2 regions of the Pseudoalteromonas sp. SWXJ133 genome follow, and region 1 is predicted to be linked to the other one. Evidence: riboswitches for the same ligand, from Rfam matches in the RefSeq annotation. Region 1 holds a riboswitch; the other holds the start of a gene.

Region 1 (4,321 bases):
CTATGTAACCTGCTGCTGCACCAACTTTACGGTTAGTGTTTTGCCATGCATCGCCCAATGCTTTTACAGGATTAGCTTGTGCTTTGTGACCTAAATAAAGTTCGGTATACAGCGCAGGGAGCGCAAGTAAAAATATAACAATAAAGTAAACCAGTAAAAATGCACCGCCACCATGGTTGGCCGCTTGCGTAGGAAAACCCCAAATATTACCCAAACCCACTGCTGCGCCAGCAGCGGCTAAAACAAAACCGAGTCGGCTTTGAAACCCATCACGCACTTGTGCCATACATCTACAAATCTGTTATTATTTTGATTATTGTGAATTAAACCATATTTCATGCCAGCTGAGTAATAAAATTGTACCCAGCCTTTATTAGTGGCGTTAACCGCTCACAATATCAGCGACTTCTTTTGCTTTAGGGCTTTTATGACTGAACACTATTTTAAAAACACCTTGAGTATTACTTCAACTCAATTGGCAAATTTGTCTTTAGCAAGTAACAGCCTTTTATTATTTAATGCTAAAACACTTGAGCTTAGTGACTTTAATTTGCCCGATTGCTTAAGCCCATTTGAGTTAACCATTATAAACCGCCGCAAAAGCCCTCAAGCTAAGCAAGAGTATTTAGCTACGCGGTTATTGTTAAAACACCTTATTAAAATAGCGCAGCCGCAACATGCGCACGTGGCGCTTAATAAAATGAGTACAGAATTTGACGAAGCAAGCTCAAAGCTGCAAATACATGTAAGTGGTGATGTTATTAATACCTGTATTTCGCATTCGCATGGTTTGGTTGGGGTCGCGCTTAATTTTGATAAAAGTGAGTTTGGTTTTGATATTGAAAAAGTAAGCCTAAAGCGCCCATTTGAAAAGCTCGCTAAGCATTTTTATCATAATGATGAAATTACACTTATTACCGAGCCCACTAATACCCAAGCCCAAGCAGATACGTTTTTTAGAATTTGGACATTAAAAGAGTCACTTGCTAAAGCCACCAGCCGCCCTATTGCACAACTACTTAGCCCCAATGTGTTTAACGAATTACATAGTGCAAAGCTGAGTGCTTGCAGTAATAGCATTACTGTAGCTGATAGCAGTGACTGCAATGTTTGTTTTGATGTAAGTGTGGTGCATAAAAAAAGCACCGACTGGCGATGCTTTTTATTAACCGACTTTGTTAATTAATTTTGTTAAGTGACTTTATTAAGTAACTTTACTAGTTAACTTTAATAAATCGCTTTCCTGAATAACCGCTTCTTAATAGTAAAATTATTTAAGCAGCAAAATCGTTTTCTAATAAACGGCTATGAATAGACTGCACCACGTTATCTGACTCAGTTTGCTCTACTAAAAAGCACAGGTTGTGCTTACTAGCACCGTGACAAATTAGTCGAATATTAAAGTCTTTTAATACACTCATTAAGTTCATTTCGTGTTGGCGTAATTGAATCTCAGAACCAATAAGTGCCACCAATGTTAGGTTGTTTTCTACCGATACATGGCAAAATTCTGCAAGCTTATCTAGGCACTCTTGATCAAGCTCTGGTCGCGATGCGTTTTGCGCGTTATCAAGGGTTATAGCTACGCTGATTTCTGATGTGGTTACCAAATCGACCGATATATTGTATTCACTTAATAGTGTAAATACGCGTGCTAAAAAGCCACTTGCTAGGAGCATTTCTGGGCTTTTAAGCGTAAGCAATATTTGGTTTTTACGTTGCGTTACTGCGCGTATACCTGGTTGCTGCGATTTTTCGCGCTCAATCCATGTACCGCCACGCTCTGGCTCGCGGCTAGAGCCTACAAATACATTAATGTGGCTACGGCTCGCTGGTAAAATAGTCGCTGGGTGCAATACTTTTGCGCCAAAGGTCGCCATTTCAGCGGCTTCGTCAAAACTTAAACGTGCAATTGGCGTCGCTTTTGCGCATAAACGCGGGTCGGTGCTAAAAATACCCACTACGTCGGTCCAAATATGCACACTTTTAGCGTTAATTGCTTCAGCTAGTAATGCAGCGCTATAGTCAGAACCACCACGTCCAAGCGTTGTTGTTTGACCGTACTCGTCGCTGCCAATAAAGCCCTGAGTCACAATTACTTGAGCGTCTAATAACGGGATTAAATGTTCTTTAGCAGCTTGCGCTGTGGCTGCAACATTAGGCGTTGCTTTACCAAATTGGCTGTCGGTTTTAAGCACCTTGCGCACATCAAAGCGATCGGCATTTAAACCTTGTAAACGAAGTACCTGTGCAAATAAATACGACGATAAACGCTCACCAAAGCTAAGTAGCTCGTCGTGTTGCTGATCGGTTGTTAGTGACTCTTGAGCCAATGTTTGAAATGCTTTTAGGGTTTCGTTAAAGCCAACCGCTAAATCGGCATCTAGCGATAACTCATCTAAAATAGTGTGTTGAATAGCAAGCACGCCGTTTATGTGTTCTTGACGCTCACTTGAGGTAATACTTGGTTTGCACAGTGCAACTAAGTGGTTAGTTACGCCGGCACTAGCGCTCACGGCAACAATACGTACGCTTTTATCTGCAACAATAATTTCGCTACAGCGACTCATCGCTTCAAAGTTTGCAACACTTGTTCCGCCAAACTTGGCAACGATGTAATCTGATTTTGCGCTTAACTCTGTTTGAGGCACTGTTTGTGGCGCTGATTGGGTAGTCATTTAGTCTCCTTTCGCGGTATCCAAACCGCAATAAAACAAGAAGAACTTGGCAAAGGAATGCTTGAAGATAAGTCCACTGCCAGAAGCTCTCCACCTATATTGGTGACAGTTTTGAGGATTCAGCCCCATAAACCGAAAAGCAATGACGACGTACCATTATTTTCCTCGGCGAGTACTTCCCTCCTTAATGATCATCGGCATTCGTCGCCTAACATTAAGTACCTAAGTATCGCACCTCTTCTGAATGCTTTATTAACCAGTGGCTAATAAAACAAAACCCCACTAAGTAGCGGGGCTTTGAAAGTTATCGTTTAGACGTCTAGCTGTCAAGCATTTAATAATTTATGCATCAAATAAAACTGCCCATGTAATACGAGCCTGCATAACCTACGGTGTAGCAAATTAATAAATGCAGCGATAAACGCAAGTAGCTCATAAAGGTAAGCGCTTTAACTTTACTCATGGCAATAATGCCTGCAGCCGACCCAATGATAAGCATTGAACCGCCCACGCCCGTTGCATACGTAAACGACAACCAGTGCTGTTGGCTCATTACTATATCGGCTTTTAATAAAGCAGCAGTAAGCGGTACGTTATCGACCCCCGCTGATAATATGCCCATTAAGTAGTTTGCGTACTCGGGTGCCATTACCGTATATAGGTCAGTAAATTTACTCAACATACCAATTTCTTTAAGTGCGCCTACAAGTAAAAGTACACCTACAAAAAACAATAATGTGTCGTATTCTATATCGCGAACAAAATCGATTATGTCTTTGTTTATGTCTTTTTTGCGCATTAAAAATTGCGCTACTAAAAACATTACTGATAAGCCAAACAAAAAGGTGAGTAAAGGCGGTACGCTGTAAATTACACTCAGCGTAAGTGTGCTAATTACGGTAGATAAAAATATAACAGCAATGGTAATGTCGGTTTTTTCAATGCGGGTTTTACCTGCACCGGCAAATTCAACTCGCCCTTTCATACCGATAGACAGTAGCGCAGCTAGAAGCATAACGCTTGCAAGTGCTGGCGCTATAAGTAGCAATAAATGAGCAATGGTTACTTTGCCATCTAAAAATATCATCAGTGTGGTTACGTCACCGGTTATTAGCGATACCCCACCTGAGTTAACCCCAAACACAATAAGCGTGGCGTATTTAATGAGTTTTTTAGGTTCAAGTTTTAACGACATAACAACCGCGAGCGATATAAGCGTAGCTGTTACGTTATCTGAAATCGACGAAAACAAAAATGCAAAACCACCCACCAAAAACATCAGCTTTCTTTCGCTAATACTTTTTGGCATAACACGATGCACAATATTTTCTATAAACCCCTTTGAATTTAAATACGCTACAAAGGTCATTGCAGCCATTAAAAATAACCATAGAGAGGCAATTTCTAAAATATTTTCATTTAAAAGGTGTTGAATCGTATCGGGGCTTTGCCCGTGTAGAGGGTATATAAAAAGAAGAATCCAGCAAAGCGTACCAAAAAACAGCGTGGTTTTAGCTTTATTGACATGGATTATATCTTCTATAACGATCAGTAAAAAAGCAATCGCTATTAGGGTTAGAATAATCGAGGAAACCATGGTAGTTAAACAACCTTTGATTTAGTTTTTAAAAAACACACAAATA
Region 2 (4,321 bases), on a different contig from region 1:
GTTGTAGTAACTCACTAGACCCTGCAGCATTATACTCTGCAATTATTTTTTCGATCACATGATTACGCGGTATTACACGAGGATTTGCCGCTCTCATTACTTCATAACTATTATCGTCGGTTAAGCTTACCCACTTAGCTCTCCATTCAATTAGCGACTCTGGTATTACTACTTCTTCTTTTAAGGATTCAGTAAGCGCATCGAAAGTATTGGTGTAGTCGAGCTGGTTATCTTTTAATAGTGTTAACAACTCTGCGATTAACTCGCCGCTACTATTACAAGATTCATTTAAACCCAGTTTTTGTGCCCACATAGCCGTAAACTCAGTATTAAATTGCTCAGCAAAACTATTAATAAATGGCGTCATTAGCGAAACAGCTTGCTCGTCATCATCACTAATAAGAGGTATTAAACTTTCAGCTAAGCGAGCACAGTTCCAATTTGCCATATTAGGCTGATTACCAAATGCATAACGCCCTTGTTTATCAATAGAGCTAAATACAGTATCAAAGTCAAAGCTGTTCATCATCGCACACGGACCGTAATCAATGGTTTCCCCGCTCACTAGCGTATTATCGGTATTCATTACTCCATGAATAAAACCAACACGCATCCAACTGATAACTAATTTAACTTGGTTTTTAATGACAGCCCCTAAAAATGCTAAATAACGCTGCGATCCTGTATCGGTTATTTCTGGGTAGTGTCGCTCTATAGCTAAATCGGCTAAATTTTTAAGCCCTTCAACATCGCCTTGCGTCGCTAAATATTGAAACGAGCCAACACGAATATGACTGGTTGCTAAACGAGTAACTATTGCGCCTGCTTGTGGTGGATTACGATAAACCGTTTCACCACTACCAACGACCGCTAAGCAACGTGTGGTTTTAATGCCTAGTGCATGCATTGCCTCGCTCATTACGTATTCACGAATAGCAGGACCAAGTGCGCAACGTCCATCTCCCCCTCTTGAGTAAGGAGTAGCACCAGAGCCTTTTAATTGAATATCCCACAACTGGTTTTTATCATCATTAATAGCGCCCAGTAAATGCGCTCGTCCATCACCTAAACGTGGTGAAAAATGCCCAAATTGGTGCCCAGAGTAACCAAGTGCTACTGCAGGAATAGCCTGTTTTTCGTTACCACTAAAAATATTGGCACGTAAGTCGTCAGCAACATTAATATTAAATTGTTTTGCTAAACCATCGTTCCACAGCAATAACTGAGGAGAGGCAACACTTGCAGGAAAATCTTCAATGGCAAAGTTTTCCGTAATGTCTGTGTATCTTGGCACTAATTTCATGATAGTTCCTATTATTGCTGGCTTATACCAACACGGTTATCGCCTACACCATAGGCCACAATTAAGCTTAGTTCTTGCATGCTTAAACCACTTTGCTTTTGCATTTCATTAAAAAAAGCTTGGGCTGCACTCAGTGACTTTTTAGTTTGTAAGCCACCGTCTATAATTTTATGAGCACGTAAGTAATTCTCTACATCGCGTGATAATAAAAAGGTATCTTTACCAAGTGCTCGCAGCGCATAAGGTCCTGTATTTCCGCCTAAACGCGAACCATGCTTTTTTAAATACGCCCATAAACCAATAATATCGTCTGTTGGCCAATTAGCGACAAACTGGCTAAAACTGCCATGCTCTTGTGCTATTTCGTGGATCATGTAAGCATTTTCGGTAATTGTTTTTACTTTTTTGTAGTTACGAACAATACGCTCATCCGTTGCTTTTTGTTCTAGCATATCGGGTGGCATCATTAATAATTTATCAACGCTAAAATCCCAAAAAACCTCTCTAAAGCCCGGCCACTTATTATTAATTACTGACCAATAAAAGCCGCTTTGAAATACTTTTCGAGTAAATTCTTCAAGCCAATCGTCGTCACTTAACGTGCTTAGTTGTTTTTTAGATAGCGGTTTTGCAAGTAATAACTTAAGCATTTTTTCAGAGCCTTTTCGCTCTACCGCTCGCTTATAAATATCGCTAAATTTTTCCATCTGATTAATGCCTTACTTCTACTATGGGGCTAGTGTACGAGAAAAGCACCCAATACGTAACCACCCCTCTTTTCGATGAATTAATCTGTATTTAGTAGCTTGACATCCAGATGGCTAAAATGCTTTAATCGCTGCAATTACCCTATTTAAATTGCACAGGCTTGTAAGTTTTTACTCTACAAACAGGTGCAAAGGGCTAGAAGAGGTGCGTTATTCAGGTAGTGTATGTTAGGAGCGCAAACTCCAGTGAACATACGTGAGGGGAATTAACGCCGAGAAGTAATCACTTTTGCGAGGTGTTTATTTCGGGCGACTAGGTTGAACCCTAGCGACTGTCACCAATAGCTGCTTATAAAAAGCAGCTTATTAGTTTGGTGGAGAGCTTCTGGTCTTAAATATTAAGGCCGTGCGCCCTATTATTTTAAGCCCATTCGCTCTTCGAATTATTAGTTCGAACGACGTTAATGCGGCTCCTTCCATAAAGCTTTTTTAACTCTTCGAATAATACCAATTGCATTAAATTAGTTATCGCTAAAATGATCACGTTTTTAATAAAATTGGTACAAATTATAAGTTCGTGAGAGATGATCAACAACTTCAATTTAAACGACTACTCATTGTGGACCGCGCTCGTTACGCCATTTGATCAACACGGCGATGTTGACTACAACACGTTAACCAAGCTGGTTAGCGATCAAGAAGCGGCACATAACGGTATTTTACTACTTGGCAGTACAGGCGAAGGTTTAGCACTAACGCTAAAAGAGCAACAAGCCATTGTTGAACACGTGTGCCAACTAAAACCAGCGGTACCATTAATGGTTGCTGTTGGCGGTAGTAATCTAAAGCAACAAATTGAGTGGGTTAACTACTGTAATAAACTACCTATTCATAGCTTTTTACTTGGCTCGCCGCTTTATGCAAAACCCGGTGCTATAGGTCAAACCCATTGGTTTGAAAGCCTACTTAATGCAAGCGCTCACCCGTGTATGCTTTATAACGTACCGGGTCGAAGTGCTATTAGCATTCCAACGGCAACAATTCAAAACCTACAAAACAATAAAAATTTATGGGCGTTAAAAGAAGCGAGCGGCAGCATTGCTCAGTTTGAGGCTTATCGACAAGCAGCGCCTAATTTAGCTATTTTTAGTGGCGACGATGCGCTAATGCCTTATTTTGCTCAAGCTGGTGCAAAAGGTTTAGTGTCAGTAGCTGCAAACGCATGGCCGGTGCAAACGCATGAATTTGTAAAGCGTAGTTTAAGCGGTCAATACCCTAATTTATTTGCTCAGTGGTCAAGCGCTATTAATAGCCTATTTGCTGTCGCAAACCCTATTCCCGTAAAGGTATTAATGCATTTGCAAGGGCGATTAACAAGCCCGCAATTGCGTCCACCTTTAACACACCTTGAGTTAACTCAAACCGATTGCATCACAACTGCAAACAACACCATTTTATCTTGGCATTAAACACAGGTTTTTATAATGAGCTGGTTAGAACTATTAAATAATTTAGAATCGGGCGCAGTACGCGCAGCATCACAAAACGAAAGCGGCCAATGGCAAGCTAACGTAGAAGTAAAACAAGGCATTTTAGAAGCCTTTAAAAATGGCACTAATACTGAGTTTGCAGGTGGCTTTGTTGATAAGCATAACCTAGCTCCGCAAGAATTTAGTACTGAAGATGGCGTACGTATGGTGCCAGGTGGCTCTAGTGTTCGCCGTGGTGCTTATGTTGCTAAAGGCACCATTATTATGCCACCAGCGTATGTAAACATTGGTGCATACATCGACGAAGGCACAATGGTTGATAGCCATGCATTAGTTGGTTCGTGTGCGCAAGTAGGTAAAAACGTACATTTAAGTGCTGCAGTGCAGCTTGGTGGTGTACTTGAGCCAATTGGTGCAAGCCCAGTCGTTGTAGAAGACGATGCTTTTATTGGTGCAGGCTGTATTATTGTTGAAGGCGTAGTCATTAAAAAAGGCGCAGTACTTGCCCCTGGCGTGCGTTTATCAGCGACTATTCCGGTATACGACTGCGTAAACGAGCGCCAACTTGATAAAGGCGAGCCAATCCCTGAGTACGCTATTGTAATACCAGGCTCTCGCCCTGCTTCAAACGAATGGGCGCGCGAGCAAGGCTTAAGTATGTCGTGTGCGTTAATTGTTAAATACCGCGACGAGAAAAGCGATGCATCGTTATTGCTTGAAGAGGTTTTACGATAATGAGTTTTTTGAGCACGCCTATCAAAGCCGCTGTAAATACAATTACACAACAACTTGATACACCTTTTTTTGTTTACGACTTAGAT

Evidence for each region. A riboswitch is a leader RNA that binds a small molecule or an ion and turns the genes downstream of it on or off. The one in region 1 is predicted to bind lysine.
Region 2: linked by a shared signal. The riboswitch ahead of dapA (4-hydroxy-tetrahydrodipicolinate synthase) and the one ahead of lysC (lysine-sensitive aspartokinase 3) in region 1 are both predicted to bind lysine.

The regions. Positions count from the first base shown of each region.
Region 1 covers NZ_JADYXJ010000011.1:39,214-43,534, forward strand. Annotated here, with positions in the region: gene I6F40_RS10305 (sodium-dependent transporter) at 1-286, opposite strand, end outside; gene I6F40_RS10310 (4'-phosphopantetheinyl transferase family protein) at 428-1,186, shown strand; gene lysC (lysine-sensitive aspartokinase 3) at 1,275-2,678, opposite strand; lysine riboswitch at 2,754-2,926, opposite strand; gene nhaD (sodium:proton antiporter NhaD) at 3,028-4,275, opposite strand.
Region 2 covers NZ_JADYXJ010000023.1:9,606-13,926, reverse strand. Annotated here, with positions in the region: gene I6F40_RS15275 (protein adenylyltransferase SelO) at 1-1,303, opposite strand, end outside; gene I6F40_RS15270 (DNA-3-methyladenine glycosylase I) at 1,315-2,010, opposite strand; lysine riboswitch at 2,203-2,403, shown strand; gene dapA (4-hydroxy-tetrahydrodipicolinate synthase) at 2,595-3,479, shown strand; gene I6F40_RS15260 (2,3,4,5-tetrahydropyridine-2,6-dicarboxylate N-succinyltransferase) at 3,495-4,235, shown strand; gene I6F40_RS15255 (PLP-dependent decarboxylase) at 4,235-4,321, shown strand, end outside.